2 regions of the Teredinibacter purpureus genome follow, and region 2 is predicted to be linked to the other one. Evidence: riboswitches for the same ligand, from Rfam matches in the RefSeq annotation. Region 2 holds a riboswitch; the other holds the start of a gene.
The links. Region 2 has a riboswitch for thiamine pyrophosphate ahead of thiC (phosphomethylpyrimidine synthase ThiC). Riboswitches for the same ligand answer to the same signal wherever they lie in the genome.

Region 1: linked by a shared signal. The riboswitch ahead of H5647_RS03110 (TonB-dependent receptor) and the one ahead of thiC (phosphomethylpyrimidine synthase ThiC) in region 2 are both predicted to bind thiamine pyrophosphate.

What each region holds. Positions count from the first base shown of each region.
Region 1 covers NZ_CP060092.1:748,485-764,756, forward strand. Annotated here, with positions in the region: gene H5647_RS03070 (fasciclin domain-containing protein) at 1-825, opposite strand, end outside; gene H5647_RS03075 (LuxR C-terminal-related transcriptional regulator) at 1,022-1,648, opposite strand; gene H5647_RS03080 (DcaP family trimeric outer membrane transporter) at 1,872-3,038, shown strand; gene bfr (bacterioferritin) at 3,460-3,936, shown strand; gene bfr (bacterioferritin) at 3,938-4,405, shown strand; gene H5647_RS03095 (phosphotransferase) at 4,465-5,295, opposite strand; gene pnuC (nicotinamide riboside transporter PnuC) at 5,292-5,930, opposite strand; gene H5647_RS03105 (YkoF family thiamine/hydroxymethylpyrimidine-binding protein) at 5,931-6,179, opposite strand; gene H5647_RS03110 (TonB-dependent receptor) at 6,244-8,370, opposite strand; TPP riboswitch at 8,464-8,577, opposite strand; gene H5647_RS03115 (cellulose binding domain-containing protein) at 8,666-10,228, opposite strand; gene H5647_RS03120 (DUF3014 domain-containing protein) at 10,695-11,624, shown strand; gene H5647_RS03125 (BlaI/MecI/CopY family transcriptional regulator) at 11,850-12,221, shown strand; gene H5647_RS03130 (M56 family metallopeptidase) at 12,221-14,110, shown strand; gene H5647_RS03135 (TonB-dependent receptor domain-containing protein) at 14,496-16,272, shown strand, end outside.
Region 2 covers NZ_CP060092.1:1,277,926-1,294,197, reverse strand. Annotated here, with positions in the region: gene H5647_RS05755 (RDD family protein) at 76-549, opposite strand; gene H5647_RS05750 (PilZ domain-containing protein) at 985-1,353, shown strand; gene H5647_RS05745 (PilZ domain-containing protein) at 1,377-1,718, shown strand; gene creD (cell envelope integrity protein CreD) at 1,827-3,173, shown strand; gene H5647_RS05735 (c-type cytochrome) at 3,281-4,570, opposite strand; gene radA (DNA repair protein RadA) at 4,913-6,283, opposite strand; gene H5647_RS05725 (NADAR family protein) at 6,391-6,870, opposite strand; gene H5647_RS05720 (YchJ family protein) at 6,968-7,462, shown strand; TPP riboswitch at 7,616-7,715, shown strand; gene thiC (phosphomethylpyrimidine synthase ThiC) at 7,948-9,663, shown strand; gene thiE (thiamine phosphate synthase) at 9,656-11,197, shown strand; gene thiS (sulfur carrier protein ThiS) at 11,181-11,384, shown strand; gene H5647_RS05700 (thiazole synthase) at 11,387-12,160, shown strand; gene thiH (2-iminoacetate synthase ThiH) at 12,157-13,269, shown strand; gene H5647_RS05690 (RNA polymerase sigma factor) at 13,312-13,881, shown strand; gene H5647_RS05685 (vWA domain-containing protein) at 13,874-15,955, shown strand; gene H5647_RS05680 (DnaT-like ssDNA-binding domain-containing protein) at 16,164-16,272, shown strand, end outside.

The DNA of each region.
Region 1 (16,272 bases), 530 kb from region 2:
GGTGCCGTTGGCCGCATAAGCCGCTATGGAGTTCACTGCTGCGCCGGCAACCACATGCTGTAACAATACAGCTTCTAGTGCATCGGGGTCACCCAATAAGGCCGCAATGTTATCGGTACCTAACACGTCAAACGCGGCATCTGTGGGCGCGAATACGGTAAAGCTGGTGGACTCATCAGCCAACGTGCCGTCTAGACCCGCAGCCTGTAACGCAGTAACCAACGTGGTAAAGCTGCCCGCCGCTATTGCCGTTTCGACGATATTGGAACTCGGCTCTGTATTGTCTGCCGGCGGTAATAGCACCGCATCAATCACGTGAATAACGCCGTTATCGGCTTCAATGTCGGTCAGAATTACCGTCGCTGTATTGATCAGTAGTGATTCGCCGCTTAACGACAAACCCACACTATCGGTGTTGGCCATTTCAACCGTCATCCCTGCGCTGGCAACCGCCGCGGTCGCGTCTACTGCTGCTCCGCTAATGACGTGATATAACAAAATATCGGATAAGGTTTCGGTGTCTGCAAGCAAGCTATTAATGGTGTCCTCGCCGAGCAATGCGAAAGCTGCATCTGTGGGCGCAAATACCGTAAACGTTCCATTCGGGTCATCCAGTACAACATCTAATTGTGTTGCCTGGAGTGCCGCGACCAGAGTCGTAAAACCACCGTTCTCAACGGCAACATCAACAATGGTGGTAGCTTCAGGAGTGGGGGTTGGAACCGCCGTGGGAGTTGAACTAGGAGAACCGTTATCGTCTCCTCCACAGGCAGCCAAGCCGATAGTGAGTGTGAATACCGCTAAGGATTTAAATGGAGTGACCATAGTCTTCTTCCTCTCTCTACGTATTAAGTACGTGTAACCATGTGAATGTGATTGGGTTTACGTAGAGAGATTTTTTAAGGATGACTAAAAAGGCAATTCATTAAAGGATTCAATCCATTCGATCGAATGTTTAGATCTATTTTTTCTTTTCGTTCGTAAAAAGGTTATACGCTTATGTTGCGCATGCCCATAGCATCTAGAAATTTTTCATCATAATAACCGCCTGCGTTCGATTAGAAATGCCTAGCTTGCGAAAAATTGCGGTAATGTGGGCTTTTACGGTCGCTTCTGTAACCCCCATTTCAAACCCTATTTGTTTATTCAACCAACCTTCGCGCATATACGCCAACACGCGATATTGCTGGGGAGTAAGCGTAGCAATTTTAGCGGCTAAATCTTTTTCTTCTACATCAACCGGCGAGAGACTACCTTTAAATTCTTCAGGCACCCAGCGATCGCCCGCCATAATGGCTTGTATTGCTTGTTGAATCATTTGCGGCGAACAGGATTTGGGAATATAACCACTCGCGCCATGCCCCATAGCCCGGCTAATGGTGCCCACTTCTTCAACGGCAGAAATTATTGACACAGGTATGCTCGGAAATTTTTCACGCACCATTATTAAACCAAATAAATCGGTACTACCCGGCATGTGCAAATCGAGGAGCAACAAATCAATATCGTCATTTTTTTCCAGCTCTTGAATCGTGCTGTCTAAATTAACCGATTGACTCACCGCTGCATCAGGGTAGTGTCGTTGTATAACCCCGAGAATAGCATTACGAAAAAGTGGGTGATCATCAGCCACATGAAAATGATACATTTATTTATTATTCTCCTAAGCACATCCGGTGCAGTTTTCCTGTTAGAAAATTTAAGCCTTATCAAACTTTTCTGCAATTAGACCTTGGGCTAAGAACCCCTCACGGATTGTGGCGTGTCAATCAGCAACTTTTCGACTTTGGTAGAACATAGACTAATGGCTAATTGTTCCGTTAACAAAATAGATCGACTCTCTCTCTCAAATTATAACGGAGAGTTCATCAATGAAAGCCATCAATAAAACCGCTTTGGCTGCAAGTATTGCCGCTGCGTCCTTATTCTCATCGTCTTTAGCGCAAGCACTCGAATTAGCGACCATTGATAACACCACGATTAAAATCGGTGGCTATATAAAATTGGATGCTATCGCCAGCAGTTACAGCGATGGCTCACTTGGTGCTGGTAATTTGGGCCGAGATTTTTATGTGCCATCACTCACGCCTGTAGGCGGAAACAGTGCAAATAGCACATTAGATTTTCATACAAAACAAACGCGTTTTAATATTGGCACCACCACCAAACTCGATGGCCACACGTTAAAAACATTTATCGAAATGGATTTTCAAGCAACGCCAAACGGTAACGAGCGCGTGTCCAACTCCTATACGCCACGATTACGGCATGCCTTTCTAACCTACGACAAATGGTTGTTTGGCCAAACATGGTCAACCTTTCAGAATGTAGGCGCGCTTCCAGAAACGGTCGACTTTATTGGCAATACTGATTTTGGGATTTTTGTTCGACAACCCCAAATCCGCTATACCAGTGGCAATTTTCAGTTTTCAGTCGAAAACCCCGAAACAACAGTGACGCCTAATGGCGGCGGAACACGCATTGTAACCGATCAGAACCCTTTACCGGATGTTGTTGCGCGGTATAACTATAGCGCAGACGGCCTTTCAATCACCGCAGCCGCCCTCATGCGCCAATTGTCATACAACAATGGGGCCGATGACAGCAACGCCAGCTCTCTCGGCTTTAGCTTTTCGGGCAAATACGCCATCGGTGATGATGATATTCGTTTTGGTTTTAATACCGGTTCCGGCATGGGGCGCTATATAGGGCTTAATGTTGCTAACGGTGCGGTGATGGAATCCAATGGTGACTTAACCGCGATAGATTCAACGGCTTATTATCTCGCCTACCGGCACCCATGGAACGCCCAATGGCGCAGTAATATCACTTATTCGGCTATCTCCATTGACAACGACACACGCCTTACAGGCACAGGCGTTACCCATGCTACCGATAGCCTACGGGTAAATCTTTTTTATAGCCCCGTCAAGAATCTATCCTTTGGCGGTGAAGTCGCTTTGGCCAACCGAGAGCTGGAATCCGGTGCAGACGGCAGCATGAACCGTCTTCAGTTTTCCGCGAAGCTTGCGTTCTAGGCGTTTAGTTTTGTTATTGACTACCCCCAAGTAAAGCAAGGCCTTGATAGCGAGAACCGACTAGGGTTTCTCGCTTTTTTTCTGGCCCTTCACAGTACGCCCGCCATAAAACCCCCATCGTCGAGAGCATCATTTCGATACGCTTTGCGCACTAACACTCTTTCGCTTTACAGATTTTCTCTCATCACGCATCTACATAGGCTTTAAGCTACCGAAAAAGCACGCTGTCATTCCAAGTAAGCATAATTGATCGAGTTCAAATTAAGTAAGCTAATCACAATCGTTCTCATTGCTATCTTATTGAAAATTAAAGATATTTTTCTTTTTTCCCATTATCGATTACACTTATGCAATCTTAAAACAGCATAAGGAAGAGGGGCATCCAATCACGAGCCTTTCACCTACACCGGAGGCACTGCGCATGCAATCAAGCCCACTCATTATTAGTACGCTAAACGACGTGTTGGCAACCGAACTTACTTCCATTAATCATTACTTTTTACACGCTCGTATGTACAAGAACTGGGGTTTCGAGAATCTCAATCACGTGAGCTTCAAAAAGTCGATAAAAGACATGAAGCAAGCCGACGAATTGATCGAACGTATTTTAATGCTTGACGGTTTGCCCAATTTACAAAAATTAAACCCTCTGCAAATAGGTGAGCATACAGAAGAGATGCTTGGCTGCGATTTAAGTTTTCAACAACACGCTATCGCGCAATTAAAGGCGGCCATTGCCACCTGTGAACAAGAGCAAGATTACGTTAGTCGCTCGATGCTCGATGAATTATTAGAAAGCGAAGAAACGTATTTAGACTGGATAGAAACACAACAACATCTTGTGAGTACGACCGGTATTCAGAATTATCTGCAATCACAATTATCAGAAGGCGAATAGCATGAAAGGCAACACAACCATCATCAGTACGCTCAACGGTCTACTCGCCTTCGAATTGGCCGCAATGGATCAATATTTTGTTCATTCCGAAATGTATGCAGACTGGGGCCTTACGAAATTACATGAACGTATCGCTCATGAATTTGAAGATGAAAAAGGGCACGCTAAAAAGTTAATTGAGCGTATTTTGTTTTTAGAAGGTGTGCCCGATATGGTGACACGGGACGGCTTAAGCATTGGAAGTGATGTACCTTCAATGCTGCAAAGTGATTTGAACGTGGAGTATGCGGTAGCGAACGGATTAAAAAACGCCATTAAATTATGCGAAACTGAAAAAGATTACGTTACACGCGAAATATTAGAAATACTCTTAGATGATACCGAGCGTGACCACGCTTATTGGCTAGAACAGCAACTTGGCTTAATTGATAGAATTGGCCTACAAAATTACCTGCAATCACAAATGTAACCCAGTTTCGGTGGCCACTGTAATTTAATTTTCGTACCGGCTTCAGCTAGGCCGGTATGCTAATTAAGTGCCTGCCACAGTACCACCAACCAATAAATTAATTTGTCTACTGTATCGCCTTTATGAAGACCTTCAACGGACCACTCCAACCCACCCGCTAAACATTGCTTCACATAGCGACGATCGAATTCTGGATGACCCAAGCCAGCGTATTCCCAGTCGAGCAACACTAGGCCGTTGTCCGTCTCAATAATATTTTCTGGGATGAGGTCATGGTGGCACAGCACCGGCTGCCAGCTGGTACGCATAAAATCATCCAGCTCGGTTAAATAATGATTAAGCTCTGAGCGCTTCGCCTCTGAAAGTGAAGTTTGGCGCTTATCGAGCTCTTCGATATAACCGTTAATATGCGCCAAATAATTAAAACGCGAGATATTAACCGAGACACGTTGAAACTGTTCTATTGCCGAAAAAAGCCGTTCTCGCTGGCTTAAACGTGTAAGGTCATGACGTGACCAAGTTCTACCTTCTGCATATTCAAACAACGAGAAATCTAACGCCCTATCAAAATGAAGAAGCTTGGGAACAAGGTTTGACGATTGCAAAACGTGGAGAATATCCAGCTCGCGATTGCGATTGATTCCTAGCGCTTGGGATTGTTCAGTGTTAACGCGCAAACAAAATAAACGGCGTTGATTCGGGCTAAACGATGCGCGATGTTCTGGGCTATATTTATCGTGTTTTGCTTCAATGAGATAGCTACGATTAGTGCCACCACTATCTAACACTTTAACTAAACGAGGGGCTTGCCTTAGATTCAATGGCCAGGATTGCCAGGTGTTCAACGCTGCATTCACGCGTGTCTGCATTACTACTGCCATTTGCGTCATGCTAGCGCACTCTCATCTATCGGCGGTCTTCGTATTTGTCGAGACCAAGTATAAATTCCCACCACAACTAACACTAAATACAGCATCATTAATAATGCGGTGGCATAAAGCTCTCGATCCCAATATAGATACAAAGCAACGGAATCAATGACGAGCCAGTATAGCCAGTTTTCAAAAATTTTGCGTGCAACCATGTACGTGGTAACAACAGCACCCCAAGTTGTAAATGAATCGAGATAGGGCCACGCAGCCTGCGTATGTTCGCTCAAAAAATAGCCGCTAACCAACGTTAATACGGCAATTAATGTTATCGCGTAAAGATGTTGTGAAAATGACAAGAAACTTATCGACAAGTTTGCTTGCTTCTCTTTAGCCGCCCCATTGTGTTTTTGCCAACACCAGTAACCATACACCGCCATAACCATATAATAAACATTTAGTAGCGATTCCATTACCAGCGACACATCAAAAAAGACCCAACTAAAAATTGCAGTGCTAAAGAAAGCACACGGCCAGCACCAACGGCTCTCACGTATCACAAGTACTAAATAGGCAATTGCTAATGCTACGGCGATCAATTCCCATCCCGATTGTTGCATTAAGCCGCTGAAGCCTTGCTGAAAAAGCTCTAACATTTATAGCGCCTCATAGCCCGGCAAGAATTTCGCGACAAAAACGCATTTCCCATAGCGGTTAAAACTCCACGCAATTACATCATTGATAGCGAACATAACCGCGCTGTATTCACCCGCGAGAATGGTTGCCGTGGGTACGGTGTTAACATCAACACCTTCGTATGTATTCAGTTTTTCGATGGTTTCGACAATGATAGGAAGGTAATCATTTTGGAGAGGATAGAGGGTAAGTTCTACGCTTAATTTCATTTTGGTACCTTTTAGCTGACTTTAATTGGCCGCCTCTGTTGTTAGAAGCGGCCCCTTGTACAGGCTAGAAGCGATAGCTTGCGCTTACACCATAAGTTAATGGAGCACCTTTTTGCGTATAAGGTTCAGGCGCATAACCTTTGCGCGGGTCGTTGCCACCGGCATGGCTAAAATAGAAACCCCGCGTTTCAATGGTTTCATCTGTCAAGTTTTTGCCCCACAACGATACGGACACCGCGTCACGATCATATGTCAGGCGAATATTCAGCAGGTTATACGGTTCACTTTTCTCATTGTGGCTTTCAGAAAAATAGAAGCTGTCTTTACCTTCAAGTTCGACACGAACATTAATGGGCAATGAGAAATCATATTGTGCAGCAACGAAATATTGATAGTTAGGCGCATGAGCCTGATCTCGCTGGCTCATATCATATCCATCACCAGTCTCTTCATTCCTGTCAACGTGGCTGCGGTTTTCAAAGCCGTCATAATTCGTATTCAATAGCCCAACGGTGCTGAATATCGTCAAAGATTCGTTCGCACGCCAGTTCACCTCAGCTTCGAGACCTGCATTCGACCCAGCTTCAGCATTCGAGAGATACTCTACAAAGTCTACATAGGCTTCGCCTTCAATAGGATAGGCCCTCGATTGCTTCGCTTGAATATCGGTACGCTCTTGGTAGAAACCTGCGAGCTGAGCCGTTAGCGTGTTATCTAACCAGTTGCCTTTCACACCTACTTCGTAGTTCACCATAGATTCGGGCTCAAATAGACGCAAATCATCGTCCAACAGTGGATCGGCGTTAAAGCCGCCCGCTTTGTAACCACGTGACACTAATCCATACACTAATGTAGATTCAGCAACTTTTGCTTCAAGTGCGAGCTTCCCACCCCAAAAATTATCGCTTGGTTTAAACGCTACGGCTTCGCTATCGTTAAAGTTCGCATCGAAAACTTCGTTGCGTAATCCACCGATAAGCGTCAACACGTCGGATAACTGATAGTCGACCTGTCCGTAGATTGCGGTGCTGTCTGTAGTGTATCGGCTCGAGTAGTCTCCGAAATAAGTACGCAATAAATCCACTTGCTGATTTCTATCATAGACACCCACGGCCCATTTCAACGGCCCTTGCGTGGCTTTTGATACAAAGCGTACATCAACCGAGCGATTACTGTTGTCACGCTCATAGTTATCGGCAGAAGAATAAGAACCATAGATACACGTTGGAAAATCGGTACACAGGTTGAGGTTGGCCCAATCTTCATCGTAGCCATACTCAACGTCTGAAGAAGCATAACTCACTACCGCATTCACGTCGGCAAAGCTTAAACCTTCGTAGCCTGCGCTAAGGGCATGGGCAACGGTAGTTTGGCGGTCATGGCCCGGTTCGTCTGAGAAGGTTGTACGGTTGTTGTCCAAACTAAACGCATCATAGCCATTGTCGACATCGATATAGTAACTCGTCAGATCTACGCTCAACGTTTCTAACACCTGGAAACTAAGATGATTACGTAGGCTTAACTCGTCGAGGTTGTTGGTGTCGTCCCGGTTTAAGAAATCATTTTGAATATAGCCATTACTGACATTTTTTTGGACTGCCACTCTCCACCCAGCGTTTTCGCTCAAGGGCGTGGTAAACATGCCACTCACATCAAATGTTCCATGACTGCCAGCGCCGGCCGCTATTGCCCCTGCGGTGGTCTCTTCTGGGCGGTTACCCACGACATTGATCATGCCAGCAAGTGCATTGGCGCCGTAGAGTGTTCCCTGTGGGCCTCGAAAAACTTCAACTTGAGCGGTATCCAACGCGGTTACACCTGTTGCCAAACCGGTAAAATCTATCCCGTCAACAATAACGCCTACCGATGGATTAATGGGTGCAACAAATTGGCTGCGCTCGCCAATACCCCGAATCTGAATATAGCGGCCGCGAGAGGCACCTGTGGAGTAGTTGACGTTTGGTGCGATATTTAACAAATCTTCTAGATTTTTCGCATTACGCGCTTTAATAACGGTTTCATCAATTACCGAAACGCTGTTAGCAAGCTCTAGCGGACGGGTCGACCGGATTTCACCGGTGATCAACACCTCTTCTACAACCTCTTCGGTGTTTTGACCCAGCGCTACACCACTGAGGGACAGCACGAGCAAGGAAGAAAGGGTGGCTAATGGTTGGAACTTGGAGAACATATCAGGCCTTCTATAGACAAAAATAGGAGAGCCGGAGTAGTGCTTTGGCAGGGAATGGTATACAAGCCAATAGTTGGCCGAAGTGAACGCTCGCCTACGCGAGATTCCTATTCCTACGCCGGTACTAACCGGATCAGGTTCATAGGGTTTGGGAAGATCCCATCTCAGACTATCGCTATAAAACCACAGTCACCCCTCAGGAGAGCGCGCATTCTAACGTATTGTACCCGTTAACGAAACTGAGCCCCAAAAGGGGCTCAGTAGAGGTCTAACCATTCAGTCTTACGACAAATGTTTAGTTACAAGAGTTACTCACGTCGTTTAGAAAACCACGGTCAACACCTGAACGAGAAGTTATCGCCGATGGACAAGCCACTTCACGATATTTCAAGCTGGGGTTATCGGCCGCTTCAAACCAGTCAACATACCACTGACAACCTTGTTGTAGATCCGTCAGGCCACGTGAGCCAAACACATTGTCGCAACGCTGAGACAAGCAGCTTTTATACTGTGACAAGCTAGCGTTATAACCCAGCTCATCTTTACAAGCCGCGAGGAAACCGCCGTATTGCGCGCCTAGCTCGTCGTTTGATACGCCCCACTGAGAAGAACACGCATTAAATTGACCAACGCCGCCGCCAGGTACGAGTATGTCAAACTGACCGCCCGCCACATCGGAACCAATATTAGTTGCCTGAACAATCATACGCTTGCCGCTTAATGCCGCAGAACCCGGATCATTGCCACCGTTGTGTGAGCTACCCGTAAATTGGATTTCGAAACAACGACCGCACACGTCACCGCTAGACGTTGCCGCATAACCATAAGACAACGTATTGCTCACAGCCCATGGCGATAGACCCTGACACATATGAGCGTTACCGCCATCACAAGCACTGCCCGCGTTAATGTCACCAATGGGCTGATCATTCACACCACAAGCACCTAAAGGCTCAGCACCATCAGGTACATTTCCAGACCAGCTACAGTGTGCTTTACAGCAATCCCAATAACGAGTTGCATAACCATCACAACCCGCAATGCTACTTGAACTTGAGGAGCTAGAAGAACTTGAGGAAGAGCTACTGCTAGAACTACTAGAAGAGCTAGAAGAACTGCTAGAGGAGCTAGACGAACTTGAAGAAGAGCTGGAAGAATTTCCACAGCTGCTAATCACGCCGCCACTGCCACCTTGGCCTTCACACGTAGTGCGACCAATACAACTTTGACCATTTTCCCAACCCCAACCGGTATCTTGATTCGCACACAACGCTCGTGGCTCATCTTGATACCACTGACATTGCTCGTCACATTGGCCGGTAGACGATGAGCTTTGGCTGCTGCTTGAAGAAGAAACCGAGCTGCTGCTCGATGAAGAAACAGAACTGCTTACCGAACTGCTCACAGAACTACTGCTAGAAGACACCGAGCTGCTCACCGATGAAGAGCTAGAACTGCTGGAGGAAACAGACGATGAAGAACTAGAAGATGCAGTACCACCGCCTGTCACAGAAAGTGACGCAATAGAAGGCGTGCCGCTGCCGTTAGCACAATAGCCAAATGTAACGCTGCTACCCGATGCAATAGAGGCATTATGGCTTTGCGGTGTAACGGTACTACCGCTATTACTACCGTTCCACAAGTTATTGATATTCGCGCCGTTTAGATCTAACTCTAGAGTCCAATCCGTAATGGTGCTACCACCATTATTCGCAACGGTCACATCGGCACAGTAACCACTGCCCCAGTTATTGTTCATAGAAATAGTGGCTTCGCCTGCGCCAGATACCAAGCCGTGAGCAGCATAGGCAAATAATAATGCGGCAGCAGGAATAAATTTTAGTTGGCTAATGTTCATACCGAACCCTCTTAGGTGTCCATAAGCGTTCAGGTGCAAACAATACAAGGCACCACGCTCTTTGTTGTATTAAGGAAAGGAAAGATTGATGATTACTGAAAAATTCGCGCTTTTTTATTTTTATTAGCGACGGCGTAAGGTACCTTGAAAAGGACGCAGAATAAACGGCTAGTTTTGAATCAAAACAGGATTCAGAACAAAGTTAATGTAATATGCCGCTTAATAAATGCGTTACGCTACATTCCTATCAAAACGTTTTATCCATCCAGAAAAAATTATCGCGGCGAAGGGATCATAATCAAAAGCTGGCGCTCTAAATACCCATGTAGTATTACAGGACGCGCGCAAAAACAAAGTGTAAAAACACGATCCCCACATTATGATTCAGTTAATGACGGATCGATAACCGCCCTGCACAAACGTTTTATGGCTTAATTCAGGTCAAACACAAAAAAAGGAAACATAGATGCGCGACGACACCCGTGACTTAGGGGATGGTAATTTAGACGGACCACCAGAAGCCATTCACTCTAAACGTTCTTCTACAACCTTTGTGATTGTACTCATCGTAGTTGCATTGCTCGCTGCCGGTGTTTACCTGCTATCCAACCGTAGCTCGGCACCCATTATTCCCGTTGTAGCGCCCACAACACCTATTCCCACACCGGTCAGCACGCCGGCGCCAACGGCAACACCCGCGCCGGATACCGACCTGCTACAACCCACTGCTCAACCAGCGCCAACCGCCGAACCATTACCGACGCTAGACAATAGCGATGAGCCCCTGCGAACAACACTTCTAGAAACTCAGGGTTTAACATCACTGGTGGCGTTACTCACCCCCGACGATATTATTCGAAAATTTGTTCGCGCCGTTTTTAATCTAAACCAAGGTAAAGTTGTACCGCAATACCGCCCCCTGAACGGACCAACATCAGCCTTTAAAGCACAAGCTATAGGCCGTATGGCTGAAATCCCATCGCCCGAAAATAGCAATGAAACCATTCAAACAGCGCTCTTTCGTAACCCCCCGCAAAACCAGCAACGCTATAGCGTTTACGTGAGCCTTGCCGAACAACTTAATCTTTCCGCTATAACGCAGCTGTACCGGCTTTACTACCCATTATTACAACGCGCTTACGAAGAATTGGGAGAAGGGCCAGCCGAATTTCACACCCTTGTACTGGGGGCGTTGCGCAGTTTTTCCGCCACACCACACATAGAAAGAGAACCCGAACTCATTTTGATTCGCGCCCAATATCAGTTCTTAGACCCTACGTTAGAAGCATTGCCCAACACTCAAAAATTAATCTTGCGCATGGGAATTGAAAACCGAGAATCTCTACAGAAAACGTTAACAATGCTCGAAAAATCGCTTTCGTCGCTCACTCTTTAACTATCCGCTTCGTTAAACGCGTAAGGCACCATTGTTCACGCAATGCGTCTTGAGCGTTTAGCGTAGGAAACATCTTACCTCTCGCTTTAAGTACCATTAAAACCCAGGCCTCAGGCTCATTTTTAACGCCAATTTTCCATTAACGTATAAAAACTACTTGCAACTACGATAAGCGTCGTACAAACTTAACTACGACATCACTCGTAGTTAGCTAAAGGAAACATCGTGTCCAACCCCACACAAGCAGAACTTGAAATACTGAATATTCTCTGGGAATCGGGAGAGTTGCGTGTGCAGGACGTTCACGAAAAGTTAAGTAGCATTCGTACCATTGGTTACACCACCACACTGAAGTCGATGCAGGTTATGGTTCAAAAAGGTTTATTAGATAGACGCCTCGACGGGCGCAGCCATATCTATTTTACCGCTATTCAAGAAACAACCACTAAAAATAAGCTTCTCTCACGTTTCGTCGACAATACCTTTCGTGGCTCCTCAAGCAAGCTTGTGATGCAACTTTTTGGCAACAACTCCGTCAGCAAAAAAGAAGTCGATGAAATTAGATCCTTTCTAGATAATTTAGAGGATAAAGAATAATGAAACTCGCAACATTTTTAAGCGGCGATATCGCCTACGCTTTCAGCTGGACGATGATTCACTCCTTTTGGCAAGCAGGGCTAATTGCACTCGTGCTTGCACTCTCACTGTCCATTAACCGAAACCTTAGTGCGCGCGTACGTTACTTACACGGTATTTTTGCGCTCATTATGTGCGTTGTGGCCAGCGGTGCAACTTTCTCCTATTTATATAAAAGTATAGGAGAAGCGCATTATATTGTTCAGACTAGCGGCGTAACCATTCACTATTTTGGTGGTTTCTGGGAACAAACCTATGGCGTACTTAATAACAACATCGAGTACATTTTAGCGGTGTGGTTAATTGGTTTTAGCGTTCAATTCATACGCTTTACCCGCGATTTTGTTCTTGCTTTACGTTTGCGCCATCAGAACTGTTCGCCCGTCAGTGGATTATGGTCGCAACGCTGCGCGCAACTAGCCAAACGCATGGGAATTTCAAAGCGTATATTTATCCGAAATTCTAGCCGTGTCTCCAGCATTTGCGTTATTGGCCACCTAAAACCCGTTATCTTATTGCCCATTGGCCTTTTAACATCGTTAGATGTTGAGCAAGTTGAAGCTCTTCTGCTGCATGAATTAGCGCACATTCAACGCAACGACTATGTTGTAAATGCCATTCAAAGTTTCGTTCGTTTGCTGTACTTTTTTAACCCAGCCGTTCTGTGGATTTCCCGTAATATTGACATCGAACGAGAGAATGCCTGTGACGATACCGCAGTTAAGCATTGTGGTAGCCCAACACTCTATGCCAATAGTTTGGCCAATATCTCCGAGCTGCAGCTCCGCTTAGCCACCGTGCTTGCGGCTAAAAAAACAGGTGAAAATATGTTACCTCGCGTTAAACGTTTGTTTTCAGATTCATCGGGTATGGCAAAAAGTATGGAGCAGTTCGTGTCTGCGTTAATCGCGGGGTTATTGGTGGTAGCGATGAATGCAAGTGCCAATGACATTCGCATACCATCGTTTGCAGCTGAACCCGTAACATTACCTGCGCAGTCTCAGGGGTCGCAAGATGTTGTTCCCGCTCAACAGGTTACAACCAATCCCGCCGCCGAAACCAACATGCAGCACGCGCCGAGCGCCAATACATTGCCTACTGTTGTTTCAGGTTCTATCGAAGGCGCTGAGACGCCCGATAATGCCCTGCCAACATTAACGTTTAGCGAAGATACGCACATGGAGCTGGCGTCTCCTTCGCTGGATTTTGCGCTTAAAAAAGCAACGAGCGAACCCGTTCAACTTGCCGCTACTGAACCCGTTACGAATATCCGCAATACCGACGCGGAGCCTATTCTCTCGCCAATGGATTCACCTGATTTTGATCGTTTCTATTTAGCCGAAGACTTTAGCGTACCGCTAAAACGCAAAATTTATGTTGAAGATGTGCACGCTCAATTTGCAGACGTGTGGTTAAAACGTTTTCGAAGCAAAACGTCAGATAAATATCAGGCGTCCATTAAACAAAATTATAGTGAAGCCTATAAAGCCCAGATAGTTAAAGCCCTAACAGAAGGCGGTTGGTCAGTAGAGAATACAAAAGACGAAGAAACCTTAATATTCTCTGCCAAACTTTTCGATCTTTATATTTTTGCTCCCGATTCCAGCGGTATTAAACAAACACTAGTCGCATTGGCTGGCCAAGCCGCCACCGACATTCACATTACTAACCCAAACGGCCAGTCTTTTATCCATATAACCGACTACCGTAATACAGATTCCAGCGCGAAAGGCCCTTTACTGGCCAACAAAGCAACCAATTTTTATTACTTCAAACGCTTGATGGGCTCTTGGGCAGAAACCACCACCTCGTATTTGGATAACATTATTAAGATCGCTGAACAGCAGTAATCACCTCCGCGATTACCGCCAGAACGCTTTAAAAGAAAACGAATATTCGGGTTTGAAATGGTAGTAACCTAACCACTGCCCCCCTAAAATTTCAGCCCGAATATTCGCTCTAATACCCTTTAGATTCATTCGCAAGCTCGATATGGCTATAGGCCATCTTATTGCTCGCCTGCTTACTCGGGAGGTAACAGGCGAGTTTTTTTCTCTTCTTTTATCTCATTTCATCCTTGCCAGCACCATCGCAGTGAAGAGCACCACACGCTCAATGCCGCTTATCTCGCCACTGCCCATGATCACTATTTAGTCTCCTGCGACAATTCGCCACATCCCTTCTTTCGGCGCGCTTATTTACAATTACCCCTATTGAGACCACAGAGATAAGATCATGAAAAAATGCGCATTAGGCGTCGCTATAGCGATGATAACCATGCCCGCCATTGCCGGCAGCGATTTACCTATTGAAGTTGTCGAAGTGGTGGGTGATACCACTATGTCCGAAGAGCAACAGTTACACAGCAAATCGACGTTGAGCAAACCCGTACAAGACGCTGGCGAATTGTTACGCTCCGTCAATGGCATGACCGCTACTCGCCGTGGTGGACGAGGCTTCGAGCCTATCATTCGTGGGCAGTCCCAAAATCAATTAAATGTGATGACCGATGGCGCTTACACGTTCGGCGCGTGTCCTGGGCGCATGGATCCACCTACGGTCTATACCGCAATGGATAACTTTGACCAACTCACCATTATTAAGGGCAATCGCTCCGTAATCTATGGTTCTGGCGGTAGTGGCGGAACGCTGTTGTTCGAACACAAGCGCCCCGAATTCACGGACAAAGCCTACCAAGGTTCCATAAACCTTGGCCATACGACTAATTCTGAACTCAACGACGCTTCAGCTAACCTAGCCTTTGGCACCGAACGCGCGTTCGGCCGTGTATTCGGTGACATAAAATCTGGCTCTAATTATGAAGACGGCGATGGCGAAGTAACTTCTTCAGCCTTCGAGTCATCCAGCTTTGGCTTCATTACTGGTGTTGATCTAAACCAGAACCACTACCTTCAGCTGTCCTACGAGGGCGTAAGTGAAGACGACGCGTGGTTTCCTGGGAACGGTATGGATTCCCCCTGGACAGATTCCGCCACCACCCGCGTAAAGTGGCACTACACAGGCGGTAGCGTGATTGATGAAATCGAGATGACCGCTTACCAAAGTAACGTTGACCACTTGATGGACAACTACAGTTTGCGCAATCGCATGCCTATGAACGACGCCGGCATGGTAGCGAATAGTACATCCGATACACAGGGTGCTCGCTTACTCGCAACCGTCTCGCAAGCCTCACTCGAATGGCGTTTTGGTTTCGATCATCGTGCCAACGATAGAGCCTCTACTTTACACATGGATATGGGCAAAGATGGCACTTATGACATGCTCGCCTCGCTTATGTGGCCTGGAGTAGAGCTACAACAAACGGGCATATTTGCTGAAGTTGATTACACGCTTAACGACAAACACCTTCTCCGGTTGGGTTCACGTATTGATCAGTTTGAATCCGACGCTACCCGTGCCGACGAGATGGTTGGTATGATGGGCGCAGCAACCCCCAATACGCTCTACCAAAACGCTTATGGTGTTTCGGCAAGCGCACAGAGCAACAGTGACTTTGGTTTGGTATTCGGGTGGGACTACACGCTTTCAGACAATACCGTTTTCAGTAGCAACCTGAGCCGCAGCATTCGTGCGCCCGACGCCACTGAGCAATACATGGCGCGCAATGCCATGGGACGCACTTGGGTAGGTAACCCCGATATAAATGCAGAAACACACCATCAATTGGACTTTACCTTAGTCGCCGACAAAGACACTTATCGGTGGAGTACAACCGTATTCTGGGATGAAGTAAGCGATTACATACAACGCTACAATGACAATTCAGCAACGCTGTACCGCAATGTGGACGCGCGCCTTTATGGGTTTGAAATTGACGGCAGCCGTACCCTAAGTGATCATCTATCGACAAAAGCCGCGCTCAGCTATACACGTGGTGAAAGTGACACCAGCGACCTCGCTCAAATTGCACCTTTAGAAGGGCGAATTAGCCTCGATTATGATCACACCAATTGGTCATTGGGCGGTGAGATGATTGTCTCGGCCGAGC
Region 2 (16,272 bases):
AATAAAATTCGCGTCAGCTATTGAATATTCAGATATTTCTATCCAGCGAGCATCTTATATCTAGTAAGGCTAGTTTTATACTCGCTTTCGAACAACCGCGGTATTTGACAGTTTGTCATGCCAGCCTTGCTTACGCTTATCAAAGGCGACCCAAATAAACCCCAAAAAGAGCACTATCATAGAGGGGAAATAGGCAAAATAACGCCCCACTGACTGCCCTATTGATAGTTTTCGCGTGTACCCAAGGCTTATAACTTCAATACCCACTATCATTTTCCCCGGAGTTGCCGATTTATAAAGCCAAAATAAGATCACAGCAATCATCGGAAAAACATACGATATTAAAAAATCCCATATTCCCATTACGAACATTTCAGACATCCAGTAATCTGCCCCATAGATTAACGAAAGAAAAGGAAACGTTATTAGAATCATAAAAATAGAGTCGATGATAGATGCGCCAACCCGAATCCAAAAACCCGCAAAATGGTGCTCTTCATTTTCTATTAATTCACTTTCTGGTGATTGATAAATATTGTCGTCCATCATTTCTCCCTAATGTTAATACCTTACTGTTGACTCTAACCTATTGGCAACAACGCTCTATTTTATAGAACAATCCATTTTACGAGCGTTTAATTATTGCGATAAAAACGAGTTGTTTTTTGCGACAGCTCGTCCTCTATAGCCATTAGCCGAAAACAATGGTTACAACCTAGTTTACACGCTGTGAGCCGTTACATTTTCAAACGTGCAAGTGCCTATAACCCTTTAAACCGACCACTAAACTGATTGAACGTAACTCAAAACACTATTGGCACAATATTGCATGGTTTCCGGCCCCTGCATTGCGTTATTGAGCCCGCTATTGGTTAACGCCCTGACTTTTTATTATTGGCCACAGAAGGGGCTTGCCATCTTGTTGTGCAGCTTTCTATCCAAAGTCTACAATTAGGAAATAACCCGCCTTTCTGGAGCCCACTCATGCCTCAATCCGCCGAGCGAAGACGCTATTCTCGGGTCGACTTCAACACGCAGGTTCGTTTGAATCAAGCTGAGCGGCCCTGCACGGCCTCTCTCATCGATATTTCGCTAAATGGTTTGCTGGTGAATACGCCAGAGCATTACGAAATTGACGTTGCCCTACCGATTACCGCCACCATTGCGCTCGCCGATGACGCATGCATTGAGATGCGTGTGACCTTGGCGCATAGTAGTAGCGAGGTGCTCGGATTTCGCTGCGAAAGCATCGATATTGACAGCATCGCCCATTTACGCCGTCTCATTGAATTAAATTTGGAGGACGGCAATGCCGCAGGGCGGGTACTAACGGAATTACTGGCAGAATCTTAACATTCGATACGACAGACACTTTTATGCACCACAGCAAAGAAGAATTTGAACGTCGCACACATGAGCGAGTGAGGTACCGAGGCCATTGCTTATTGATTTCCTCAAACATCTCCTGTGAAGCCTATGTTATTAACCTCTCTGACTCAGGTGCCCTTATCGCAGTACTTGATGAAGAAGAGATTGCAATTGATGACAATATTACGCTAACTATCGATCTTGCCAATAATAGTTCGGCGAATTTACAAGGGCGTATTGCTCATATTAAAGCCCATTTCATTGGGTTGGAATGCCACCCTTGCACCGATGAAGACAACGTTCGTCTACACCAATTTTTGGAAAGCGCTAACCTACCATTACACGATTAAACGCCTTTCTTGTGCCTTATGGTATTACCACAATTGCACACTTTTGCGCCCTATCACTGCCCTAATCCTCTCTTATAGTGATGTTAAAATCCCTTTAGGAGACACCCTGTGCCATCAACTAATTCCTTTCAACGTCGGCTGGCCTTTAAGGCAGGCCTTATTCTGTTTATTGCGATTCTTTTACTCATTCCCCTCTCTATGATTTCGGGAAAAATCAGCGAAAGAGAAAGCTTTCAAAGCCAAGCAGAAGAAAGCATCGCCAGAAGCTGGACCGCCGCGCAGCAGCTATCGACCCCTATTCTCGTTATGCCGTACGACGTTAAAACTGGCGACAAAAACACTACAACGACTGTTCGGCAATACCGTTTTATCCCGCTTGATTTTGCGGAGGTTCGCGCTGAAGTACTCACTACCATGCGAACAAAAGGGGTGTATGCAGCGCCCGTATATAACACCCATATCGCAATAAAAGGTTTTATAGAACAGGAACACATTGCTGTACAGCTGAATACGTTAGGCCAAACAGATGGTTTTATTCGCCATGCCACACCTTATATTGCCGTACATACCAGTGATGCCCGCGGTTTTAGTAATACGCCAACACTGCAGTGGCGTGATCTAGACATACCGGTAACACCCGGTTCCGGCTTGCCGGCCTTATCGTCTGGTTTTTCTGCCGAGATAACACTCGCCTCGCTGGAAACAGTGGCCCGCAACAACCGTTTACCGCTTACGATTGCCTTTGAATTACGCGGCATGTCATCTCTTCAAGTGATTCCCGCTAGCTTGGATACCCGTATTAGGGTGCAGTCAAATTGGCCTCACCCAGAGTTTATAGGGGCTTTTTTGCCGGTTGACCATACTGTTTCGGCCGATGGCTTTAGCGCCGAATGGCGAGTGAATACCTTTAGCAGCAACATCGAACAAACCTTGCAACACTGTGCCTCTCGACACTGTAAAGCCTTTACCGCGCTCGCCTTTGGTACTAATTTTTACCAAGCTGTCGATATCTATTTACAATCAGACCGCGCCATTAAGTATGGCATTTTATTTATTGCCGTATCGTTTACCGCTCTCTTTATGTTTGAAGTTATTAAACGCGTACCTATTCATCCCGTTCAGTATGTTTTTATGGGGCTCTCGTTGGCTATCTTTTATTTGTTGCTTATTTCACTATCAGAACATCTTTCTTTTTTTATATCCTACCTACTATCAAGCTTTAGCTGCCTAACGTTACTCATGGTTTATCTCGCGAAGGTAATGAAAAGTTATCGTTTAAGTATTCGTTTTTCTATTTCACTTGGCGTTTTGTACGCAGTTTTGCTCGTCATTATTCAGCTCGAAGATTTTGCCTTGCTCATGGGTACGCTTATGCTATTCTCAATGTTAACCGTATTAATGGTGAGCACCCGTCATATCGATTGGTATGCCCTTAAACAACCAAACGCGCAATAGTCGTAGCCCGAACAGAACGGTATATTTATACTACAGCCCACTATTCTCAGTACAAAAAAAAGAGGCTCCACAATGGGAGCCTCTTTTAGGTTGCTGCGTTGAAAATATTATTTCCAAACAACCTCGATTTTTCTCACGGTAATATCCATTTCCTTGAACGATTCAATCGTTCCATCAGGAAGCGTATTCGACCAGTTTCTGACAACGGCACCAAACGTTCCTAGATCCGATGCAGACCGACGATTACCCAATGTTTCAGGATTAATTTGTAATACTTCAATAGACTCACTCGCTAGCGTAGCCAAATCTGAAGCATTTTTGGAATAGCTAGATAGCGTGAAAAAATTCATTTCTTCAAATGGAATAGTCACGCGTAACCACGTATCGAAATTAATAGGATCAATTTCAATAAACCGCTCGGCTTGAGCATCTGCATCCCCGCCGGATGGACGGTTACCTATAATAGATACAGCAAATGCCGCCTTTATAGAATCAAGTTGATCTATTTGTTCACTGCTTAAGATACTGCCGTAAAGTTCCACAAGCTCTGCTCGAGACGGCAAAACGGTGTACTCACTGTTAACCTTTAACTCCAATACTATGCTATCCACATCTGAGAAGGCCTTATTACTATTGGCTAAAGACGGCTCGATTCCGTTACTGTGCTGTTTATCCCAATCGGCAATTTTCTTAACGAGAATAGTACGGTGCGTATCGGCACCGGCACAGCTATCATCGGCTGCGGTTACACCCGGAAAGTTGTAAAGCGTATTCGTTGGGTCCATCGCAAGACCATCGAATTCGCTGGTATTCCCAATGTGGCTCCAGCCACTAAGTGCGTTAACGGTGTTATCGCCTTGGTCTTCAAATAAAACCGTTGAGGTGCTGCTATTTTCGGTACCCGCCGCGCAAGTATCTAAACCTTCAACGGCGAAGCCGGCGTCCCAACTATTAATATAGGCCGCAACGTTTACAGCACAATCGCCTACGCAAAGAGAGGCGTCTGTTTTAGGCATATTCGCATCAATAAAATCTGACAACGTAATGTCGGTATCATTGGTTTCACCTAGACCATCGCTAAAGTTGTACGCGGGCCCAGAGCCACCTTCTCCGGCCATACCATGACAAGCGGAACATTCTGCTTCAAAGGTTGCCTTGCCGGCCACAACATCGGCGCCAAAGGTAAAGCTATTCGCGGCACTAGAGGAGCTTGAGGAGCTTTCCGAACTAGAGGATGAGCTGCTCACGGAAGAGGAACTGGAAGAGGAGGAGCTAGAGGATGAGCTGCTCATGTCGTTGTCATCACTACCACCGCCCCCACACGCGGTGATTAAACTTAAACAGGCAACAACACATCCCATGCGCGCCGACAATACGGCGGATCTTAATGTTTTCATAAGAGTACCAAGGCTAATTATTATAATTGGATTTATAACGAAACCCACTGGTTTCGTGTGCACGCAACCATAGCACCGTTTTATCCTACTATTCCAGCCTGTAGCGCGACAAACCCTTGCCGTTTACGTCCGTAAATGGCGCACACGTTAATAATTTATCGTGGCATTCTATAATGCTATTCTCACGTCTAATATCACTTTTAACTACACGCTATTTAACACATTAATTAGCCGGCCTTTATTCAACTGGAAACGTTCAATTGGAAACATTAGAGTGGCGACGAACATTAATATGATATTTGTCACACGAAAAGCCAATAGACATGCCAACGATGGCGCAACTTAAATCGCCTCTAACGCTTCACTTAACTTTTTAACAGCAATAACTTCCATGCCTTTTACGGGTTCTCGCGGTAGATTACCGTAGGGCACAATCGCTTTTTTAAACCCGTGCTTTGCCGCTTCACGAATGCGCTCTTGGCCGCTGGGTACCGGTCTAATCTCGCCAGACAAACCGACTTCGCCAAATACAACAAGTTCACGCGAGAGAGGCCGGTCACGAAAACTTGATACCAACGCTAATAGCAGTGCTAGATCTGCACTTGTTTCGACAATCTTTACCCCACCGACCACATTCACAAAGACATCTTGATCGCCAACCATAACGCCACCATGGCGATGCATAACCGCCAGCAACATCGCTAAACGATTTTGATCGAGGCCTACGGCAACGCGCCGAGGGTTACCCAAACTAGAGTCGTCGACCAACGCTTGAATTTCTACGAGTAGTGGGCGCGTACCTTCCCACACCACCATTACGAGCGAACCTGAGGCAATTTCATCTGCACGCTGTAGAAATATTGCCGAGGGGTTTGTCACTTCCTTCAGGCCTTGCTCCGTCATGGCAAATACGCCCAACTCATTTACTGCACCAAAACGGTTTTTAGTTCCACGTAAGGTACGATAACGAGAATCGTGAGAGCCTTCGAGCATAATGGAACAATCAATAATGTGCTCCAATACTTTAGGCCCCGCCAATGAGCCATCCTTTGTAACGTGTCCTACTAAAATCAAAACGGTACCGCTTTGTTTTGCAAACCGCGTTAATTGTGCGGCACATTCACGCACCTGAGAAACACCTCCAGGTGCAGAAGAAATTTCCACTTGGTGCATCACTTGAATGGAATCAACCACCATTATCTTTGGCTGCACAACACCCGCCGCATGAACAATAACGTCAACATCCGTTGCCGATAACATTTTTAATTTATCCGTGGGCAATTCCAAACGTTTTGCGCGCATCGCAACCTGCTGCAAAGACTCTTCGCCCGTTACATAGAGCGCTTCGTGAGTTTGTGCCAAGCCACAAAGCGTTTGCAATAGAACAGTCGATTTACCGGCACCTGGGTGCCCCCCTATCAACACTACAGAGCCGGGTATAAAACCGCCGCCGAGTACACGATCAAATTCGCCCATGCCGGATGTAAAACGGGGCAACTCCGCTAAATCGATATCGGACAACGCCGTCACTTTTGATTGTAGTTCACCCGCAAACCCGGAACGCCCGTTACCAGCACTCGCTGTTTTTGTGCTGCTACTTAAGCGCACTTCTTTTAGGCTATTCCATGCTCCGCACTCAGTGCATTGTCCTTGCCACTTACTGAAGTCTGCGCCGCAATCATCGCAAACAAAGGCCGTTTTACTTTTCGCCAAGGGTCTTCCTCGTATCGTGTATTATTCGCTTTTTCTGGATTGTTGTTAAAAAAACGAGTTCTGTACAGGTTTAATTCTGTGTACAGTAGCGCTCAACAACGGTCTATTTAGGACGCGTTAACGGTTATGTTTTCGAGCAATTTTCGTCGTACATCCATCCATGTTTTGCCCAGCATATTATCACCGCGCTGATCACGACCAATACCCCAGTAATGATCATAAGCAGACGTTTCTATAATTAATTCATCACCAGTTTTTAAGAGCGCTGCTTTAACATCTGGGTACATTTGTGCTTTGGTATACAAAGCCCGCGTCATCATCACGCGGCGTATTTGTTTCCAATCCTTACGTTTTCGCCGGAACCACGAGGTGCCTATTTTATAGGCCTCTTCAGCGCTAGGGGCCTGTTTTATTTTCGCCATAACAGTTTCATTGGCTACCATTTGCGCTTGAAAGTAGTGTTCTACCGTTGCCCATGTTTCGCCATCGAGCTCTATGGGGTGAGGTGAAGCGTTGCCGAGTAAGTGATCTCGGTCGAAGCGCGAGATTTGATAAGCTTTTTCTTTTTCAAGGTCGTGAGCAAACATAGGGAACATCAGTTGGCGTTGTGAAGTGAAAGGTGATTTTAGCACCACTTTTAACAGAAAAACCCCCGATTAGGCTGAATCCGTTAGAATGCGGACTATGAATAAACATGACCCTTGCCCCTGCTGCTCTGGCAGCCCTTACTCAGAGTGCTGCGCACGCCTGCACACAGCGGAGAACCAGCCAAGCCAGTGCACGCCCGTCACATTAATGCGCTCGCGTTACTGCGCCTTCTATTTAGGCAACTTTCCTTATCTAGTCGCCACGCTGCACCCAAGCCAGCGCTCACCCGACGATAGCAAGACCTTGGCAAGCACCGCCGCTAGTACGCAATGGCTCAGCTTGAAAATCATCAACTCCCCCACGCCACAGGCGACCAACGGCAGCGTTGAATTCGTCGCTTTTTTCCATCCAAGAGGCGATGAAAAACCGACGCTTGCGGTACCCCATCAGTTGCACGAAAAGTCACAATTTTGCTTTGATCAGAATCGTTGGTGGTATTTTTCCGGCGATATTCTAGAACCGATCAAACTTGGGCGAAATGACCCTTGCTGGTGTGGCAGTGCCAAGAAAATGAAAAAGTGCCACGGCTAGCGCCCTTTCTATTTCACCCTTCCATCTCGACTCTGCTCTCCTGCTCGTATTGCGTTTCAGCACAATAGCCGTCCAAGTTAAGGACGCTCTCAGTCGTATTTTGGCGCTGGATGAATTGCTCTTAAAAATTCTCTGCCGTATACTCCGCTGCAAATTGACTTGTCGGAGTGCCGTAAGGCTGAGATCGTTACTAACGAGATCCGTACTACCTGATCAGGATAATGCCTGCGAAGGGAACAAGAATACCGCAACTGTTTCGTCTAACACGCCTAAGTAGGCTTACAATAACGACCCGCGAGTTCACGCTTACTCAGCCAAAAAAAGGTTGATACCGCTACCCCGCTAATGGTTATTGTTAACCCGTTACGACCGTTGTCATTGGTTTTAAACCAATACTTTTTTGTTCTCTCACCAGCTATTTCTTTTCTTGTTCGTACTCACCTTTATCACTTCGGTTAATTATCACTCTTGATGATGGACCGCTTATGTCTCGCTTAGAAAAAATTGCCTTTACCGGCTCTATACCTATGGATGTTAACAGTCATCCCCATAATTTTTCCGTAGCACAACGCTGTGTCGTAACAGAGCAAGGAGAGGTGCCTCTGTATGATACTTCTGGGCCATTTTTACGTCACGAAATTGATCCTGAGGCTGGCATTGATCGCCGGAGAACCGATTGGATTGTGGCGAGAGAACATTGTCAAACCACTCCTGCTGCAGATGACAACACTATTACTTCAGATAGAAACCTGCCCATTATGCCGCACGGTTTTTCGCGAAAATCACGTATAAAAAAACCCGACAAACAGCTAACCCAATTGCACTATGCACGTGCGGGTATTGTTACACCCGAAATGGAATACATCGCTTGTCGCGAAAATCTGGGCCTGAAAGGCGATAGCATCACCCCCGAATTTGTCCGGCAAGAAGTCGCCGAGGGCCGCGCGATTATCCCCTGTAATATTAACCACCCCGAGACGGAGCCAATGATTATTGGCCGTCATTTTCGCGTAAAAATAAATTCAAACATTGGCAACTCGGCCATTAAATCAGACATTAAAGATGAACTCGAAAAGCTCGTGTGGTCATTAAAATGGGGCGCTGATACCGTCATGGATTTATCCACTGGTAAGGATATTTATCTTACCCGCGAAACAATTTTACGGAACTCTCCCGTACCTATTGGCACCGTGCCCCTATACGAAGCACTCGAAAAGGTCGACGGTAAAGTAGAAGCCTTAAATTGGAATGTGTTTCGCGAGACTTTAATTGCGCAAGCGGAACAGGGCGTTGATTATTTTACAATTCATGCGGGACTGTTGCTTGAACACGTACCGTTAACGGCTCAACGTATTACCGGTATTGTCTCTCGTGGTGGCTCGCTAATGGCAAGCTGGTGCATGACATACCATCAACAAAATTTCCTTTACACACACTTTAGAGACATTTGCGAAATTTGTGCGGACTACGATGTAGCCCTTTCACTCGGCGATGGGCTGCGCCCAGGTTGTATTGCAGATGCTAACGACGAAGCGCAGTTTGCAGAGCTTCGCACCTTAGGCGCGCTTACGAAGATTGCCTGGGAATACGATGTACAAGTTATGATTGAAGGCCCCGGCCATGTACCGCTAGACAAAATTCAAGAAAACATGGATGAACAACTTGCCCATTGTCACGGCGCGCCCTTCTATACGCTAGGCCCCTTGGTAACCGATATTTCTCCTGGTTACGACCATTATTCTTCAGGCATAGGCGCGGCCATTATTGCCTCGCTCGGTTGCGCAATGCTCTGCTATGTCACGCCCAAAGAGCATTTAGGGCTTCCCGAAAAAGAAGATGTTAAGCAAGGTTTAATTGCATACCGTATTGCGGCACATGCGGCCGATTTAGCCAAAGGTTTGCAGAGCGCGCACTTACGCGATAACGCGTTAAGTGCAGCTCGATTCGAGTTTCGTTGGGACGATCAGTTTAATTTGGCCATTGACCCCGACACCGCGCGCGCCTTTCACGACGCCACCTTGCCACAACCACAGGCAAAAAAAGCCCATTTTTGTTCAATGTGCGGCCCCAAATTTTGCTCCATGAAAATTTCGCAAGACATCCGTGAAAAAGTTCTGCATGACGAAGCCATGAACAAAAAAGCTGAAGAGTTTCGTGAATCGGGTTCTCACCTTTATACAGAGCTCGCAAGTAATGAGTAAAACGTTATCAAGCACAGCTAAAGCGCCCGTCATTTGGGCCATTGGCGGCAGTGATTCGCGCGCAGGTGCAGGGGTGCAAGCCGACCTGTTAACAGCGAACGATTTAGGTGTAGCCTGTTGCACGATTATTACAGCCGTCACGGCCCAAAACACAAAACGCGTAAGTGGTGTTTATGCCGTGTCAGCGAATGAATTAATTGCGCAACTCGATACTCTGGCCGAAGACTCTTTGCCCTGCTGTATCAAAATTGGCTTAATCGCAACCCAAGCGCAAGTGCAGGCTCTCGCTCAATGGTTAATACAACATCGGTTAAGACAACATCGGTTACCACAATATTCACTGCCACTCATTATTGATCCCGTACAAATCGCCTCAAACCACGATTCCTTAACGTGCGATCCCGTCGATTTATCACCGCTATTGCCTTTATGCACACTCATCACGCCGAACTCGGGCGAACTTGAGTCGCTCGGTGGGTTAGCGGCTCTCGCACAACATGCCGTCAACGCGATTCTACTCACCGGCGAAGAACATAATGGCACTCATCTACTGGATCAATTTTATGATGTTAAAAACGACCGCAATTTAATCTGGCATCACCCGAAAATTAGTAGCCTCAATACACATGGAACAGGCTGCACCTTGGCTGCAGCCATTGCCGCAGGGCTCGCACTGAACTTTCCATTAGAGGATGCCATTACACAAGCCATTGCCTACGTGCGCTCTGGGCTTCGCCCCACGGCCATCGCCCATCAAAACGGTGCCGTTGCCCATCACGGTTGGCCACATGATGGCGACGATTGGCCGACCGGAAAAATTGTAGGCGCACAGTCGCGTTCAACCATAGAACAGGCATCACCCATCGATTTTTTACCTATGACCAATAGCCTCGGTTTTTACCCCGTTGTCGATTCAGTGACGCTGCTCGAACAATTAATGCGGCTCGGTGTGCGCACCTTGCAGCTGCGTCTAAAAGATATCGCTAACCTGCAACAATTGCGTACCGAAATTCACTTCGCTATTCAGCTCGCAAAGCATTACAACGCACAACTTTTTATTAATGATCACTGGCAAATTGCGTGCGAACTAGGCGCCTATGGCGTGCATCTCGGGCAAGGCGATATCTGCACTGCCGCCTTGCCCGAAATCGCCCGCGCCAACCTCCGATTAGGTATTAGTACCCACGGTTTTTTTGAGCTGAGTATCGCCCGTGGTTATCGCCCGAGTTATGTCGCGTTGGGGCATGTTTTCCCTACTACGACTAAAAAAATGCCAAGCCAGCCACAAGGGCTAAAACGATTGGCGCAAACAGCGCAGTTAACCGCCCATACCCCAACCGTTGCTATCGGAGGGATTGACCTTAGTAATGCAGCAAAAGTGCTCGCGTGTGGCGTCAACAGTGTTGCGGTGGTGCGTGCCGTTACCCAAAGCCAAAACCTAGCGTTCACCGTACAACAATTTTTGTCCATTTTTGACCGTATGAATGTGGACGCCAATATCGACAGGGAGAGATTACATGCAGCTGTATCTTAATAGCGAACCACTCGACACCCCCTCTACAACTCTGGAACATTTTGTGACTGCGCATTTGCAAAGCGCTCTACCGTCTCGCATCGCTATAGCGGTAAACGGCACTGTGGTGCCAAAAACACAATGGCCCAGCCATACACTCAACGAACTCGATAATGTCGACGCCTTTTTTGCCGTGGTAGGAGGATAATCATGGAATGGACACTCGCAGGTACCACGTTTAATTCCCGCATCATCATGGGCAGTGGAAAATTTGGCTCTGTAAGCCTCATGCGGGATGCATTGCAGTGCAGCGGTACCGAGTGCGTTACCGTTGCATTAAAACGTGTCAATTGGCAACAAGGTGAAACCGATATTGTGCAGCCCTTACAGCAACTGGGCTTACGCTTTTTACCGAACACCAGCGGCGCACGTAATGCCGACGAAGCCGTTTATCTTGCACGTCTCGGCCGAGAACTGTTCGACACACCTTTCATAAAACTCGAAATACATCCCGACCAACAATATTTAATGCCCGACCCGCTGGAAACGTATAAAGCGGCGGCCATTCTCGTTGAAGAAGGTTTTCATGTGTTGCCGTATATACATGCCGACCCAGTACTGTGTAAACGCCTCGAAGCACTGGGTTGTGCGGCCGTTATGCCATTGGCGGCGCCCATTGGTAGCAATCAAGGCGTAGCCACCGAAGTATTTTTACGCATCATTATTGAGCAAAGTACCCTTCCCGTCATTATCGATGCCGGCTTAGGAGCGCCTTCCCATGCCGCTAAAGTAATGGAAATGGGAGCCACAGCCGTTATGGTAAACACCGCCATCGCCACCGCACATAACCCTGCAACAATGGCAGAAGCGTTTAAATTGGCCGTTACCGCTGGACGCTACGCCTATACCAGTGGCCTAGCCAGCAGCAGCGAACGCGCTAATGCCACCAGCCCATTAACGACTTTTTTGGAGTCGCTTACATGAGTTACCGCCAGTATTTATCCACTAACATCACGCCCTCTTTTTCGTGGGAAACATTCACCCGCGCGGATGTAGAGAGAACCTTGGCGCAACCCAACCGATCCCTAACGGATTTGGCCGTGCTTATTTCCGACGCCGCTACGCCGTATTTAACCGAAATGGCGGCCCATAGCCACGACTTAACCCGACAACGTTTTGGTGCAAACTTACAGCTATTCCTACCGCTTTATCTCAGTAATTTATGCACAAATATTTGCACTTACTGTGGGTTTACCGCAGACGCTAAACTTAAGCGTACATGGTTACGCCCCGCCCAATTAAAAAACGAAATTAGCAGTATTCAAGCCAAAAATATTGGCCATGTGCTGCTCGTGAGTGGCGAAGCAGAACACAAAATTGGTTTAGATTATTTTTGTGAATCGTTAACCACGCTTCGGCCACATCTTGCACAGCTACAATTGGAAGCACAGCCTTTTAGCGAAGACGCCTACCGGACACTCGCAAACGCCGGCCTCGACGGTGTAGTGGTATACCAAGAAACCTATAACCGAAAACGCTACGCCGACGTACACCTAAGCGGACAAAAAATGGATTTCGATTGGCGGCTCGACACACCTGACAGAGCTGCCGCTGCCGGTATCGAAAAAATTGGCGTGGGTATTTTATTAGGGCTTGCCGATTGGCGCACCGACGCTATCGCCCTCGCGCATCATCTACACTATCTACAGCGTACGCACTGGCGACAACGCTACAGTATTGGTCTGCCACGATTACGCCCCTGCGGTACCGACTACAACATTGCCCACCCCGTAAACGATAAGGACTTTATTCAACTGATAATGGCCCTAAGGCTATGCTTTCCCGATGTTGAACTGGTACTCTCAACACGGGAATCGGAACCGCTACGCGATGCATTATTGCCCTTGGGCATTACCCACCTAAGCGCAGAATCTAGCACGCAACCCGGCGGCTATAGTGACAGCACCCCCAGCGCACTAGAGCAGTTCGATACCAACGACCAACGTAGCGTCGCGCAGGTGAGCGAAACCATACGTAAATTGCAATACCAACCCTTACTCGCCGACCAAATACCGGTGCGTCATATTCGCTAAAATAAAACCAAGGATTTCGCCTAAATGGCCGTCTAATCCATAATGACTCGAAAATCCGACACACCCGACACGCTCATTAAAGCGGCCCAAAGCGGTGATAGCGCCGCTTTTGAATCCCTGTTGCAACTGCATTACGACAGGATGTATCGCTTTGCCTGTAAGTGGTGCGGCAACCCCACAGACGCGCAAGACATAACCCAGCAAGCTTGCCTTAAACTCGCGCGCTCACTAGGGCAATTTCGGTTCGATGCCAGCTTTACCACGTGGTTGTACCGGCTCGTGGTTACTTGCGCAATTGACTGGCACCGCAGTGAAACCAAGCATACCGAACCTGGTGGCGACGGGCGCCGGCACGTCACCGAAACTACTCGAGAGCCAAGCGTGGAAGCCCAGCACGATTCCGGCATTTACCTTCAACAAATTTTAAGCCGTCTCGAAAGTTGGGGAGAAGGTTTTAAAGCAACGCTTCTTCTCGTGTTAGCTGAAGGCTTAACACATGCCGAAGCCGCCAACGTTCTGGCGGTAAAAGAAAGCACCATCTCGTGGCGGCTTCATCAAATACGTAAAAAACTCAACCTTCTTTCACCAACAGAAGGGGGCACACATGAATGAATACGATCTAAAAAAACAACTCGATAGAAGTGCCGATCACGCGCCCGACGCAGAAGCAAAGCAACGTGCCATCGCTATGGCCGTCAGTGAATTTAAATCCCAACAGGCGCACTCTGCAGCACAAGAACACCGTACACCCGAAAAAAACTCGTACATCCCCCAAGGATTTTGGCGTTGGCTCCGTCTCACTATTAGTTCCAACAAAACGAATCGGAGAGACCCTATGAATACGCCTAATTTCGCACAAAAAAAATGGCTACTTGGCGGTATTGCCACCGCTTGTATGGCGGTATTTGGCATAATGATTGGCACCGAACAAACCCCTTTTATGCCGCTCCACCCGCTAAACGACACCGGGCAAATGCCGCCCCCTCCTGCACAAGCACAGGAAGACGTTATCGTAACGGGTATGCGCACTTCACTGGAAACGGCCGCTGATATTCGCCGCGAATCATCAGCCGTTGTGGAGGCAATCTCCGCCGAAGATATTGCTCTTCTCCACGAGAGTGACGCAGCTGCGGCCGAATCCTTACAGCGTGTAGCAGGTATCGCTATCGTCGAACGTGAAAAGCGTCAACAACTCGCCAGCCCCGCACCAGCAAAACCCCGCACAATGATGTCGCCTCCCGGCCGCGACATTGCAGTTCAACAGATTCCAAGCGAAGGCCGCGACCGTTTCGAACACGTGGAAACCAACGCGATTAAGCTCACCCGTGAAGAACCGGTCTCCACGTTTTCGATTGACGTCGACACAGCATCCTATAGCTTCGTGCGTCGCCAACTCAACCGAGGCGTACTGCCACAAAAAGATGCCGTGCGCTTAGAAGAAATGGTCAACTATTTCGACTACCAATACCCTCAGCCCACCAGCACTGCAGAACCTTTTAGCCGCAATATTACGGTGATAACCTCACCGTGGAACATCAAGAATAAACTGGTACATATTGGTATAAAAGGTTACGAACTTAGCGCAGAACAGCCAAAATCTAATGTGGTTTTCTTGCTCGATGTTAGTGGTTCCATGAATGCACCCGACAAGCTGCCTCTGGTTAAACAGTCGATGAATTTGTTGCTCAGCAAATTACGCCCCGACGACACCGTGGCAATTGCCGTGTACGCCGGCGCCGCCGGTACAGTATTGGCCCCCACTAAAGTCGCCGAAAAGCAGACGATTCTAGAGGCGATTAACACCTTGCAAGCAGGAGGTTCTACGGCGGGTGCAGAAGGTATTAAATTGGCCTATCAATTGGCAGAATCCTCGTTCCGCGAGGATGCGGTTAATCGCATATTTCTCGCCACCGATGGTGACTTTAATGTAGGTATTCAAAGCAACGAAGAATTAAAGGGGTTTGTAGAACGCAAACGTGAGAAGGGTATTTATCTGTCAGTGCTAGGTTTTGGTGGCGGCAACTATAACGATGCCTTAATGCAGCAGCTGGCTCAAAACGGCAATGGTGTCGCAGCCTATATCGATACGCTAAGCGAGGCCCAGAAAGTACTCGTCACCGAAGCCACTGCCAACCTCTTTCCTATCGCCAAAGATGTAAAAATACAGGTAGAGTTCAACCCCGCTACCGTCGCAGAATACCGTTTGCTCGGCTACGAAACCCGAGCACTCAAGCGAGAAGATTTTAATAATGATGCGGTTGATGCCGGTGAAATTGGTGCCGGCCATACGGTGACCGCACTGTATGAGATTACGCCCGTTAATTCCGGTGCAGAACTTATTGATACTTCACGTTATAGCGAAACACCCATCGCCGCCGGCCATGCTAACGAATACGGTTTTGTGAAAATTCGCTACAAGCAGCCGGATGCCGATAACTCGCAACTGCTCACCACCACGATTAACATGGAAGCCCGCCAACCTTCAGCTCTTATGCTACGCGAAGCCCGCTTCGCCACCGCCGTTGCCGGTTTTGCGCAATTGCTAAAAAACGGCCAATACACGGGCGAGTGGGGTTTCGACGATGCCATTGTATTAGCTCAAGCCAACAAAGGAGACGACGAATATGGCTACCGTACGGAATATATTCAGTTGATACGTAAGGCTAAAATGGCGCGCGCACTATAACGAAGAACACCATATACCCACCTTGGCGAGAGACCATTACCGTTGTGCCCCTCGCCAAGGGCCGCTCCCAGCGGGACTCTAGTCTCCCCCACCTTATCATTACGATGCCAGCCATCATGGCCTAACACAGGAAGACGCATGACGACCATTATTGGCATACCGGCACGCGGCATTAAATGATAAAGTGACCCCCTCTTAGAGAGAGATTATGACTTCACGCCTTATACCCGAACACCCCATTCTTGTTTACCCTTCACTCGCCAGTAAACTGGGGCTGGAAGAGTCGATTCTGCTATCGGTATTGGCCGAGCTGGCTG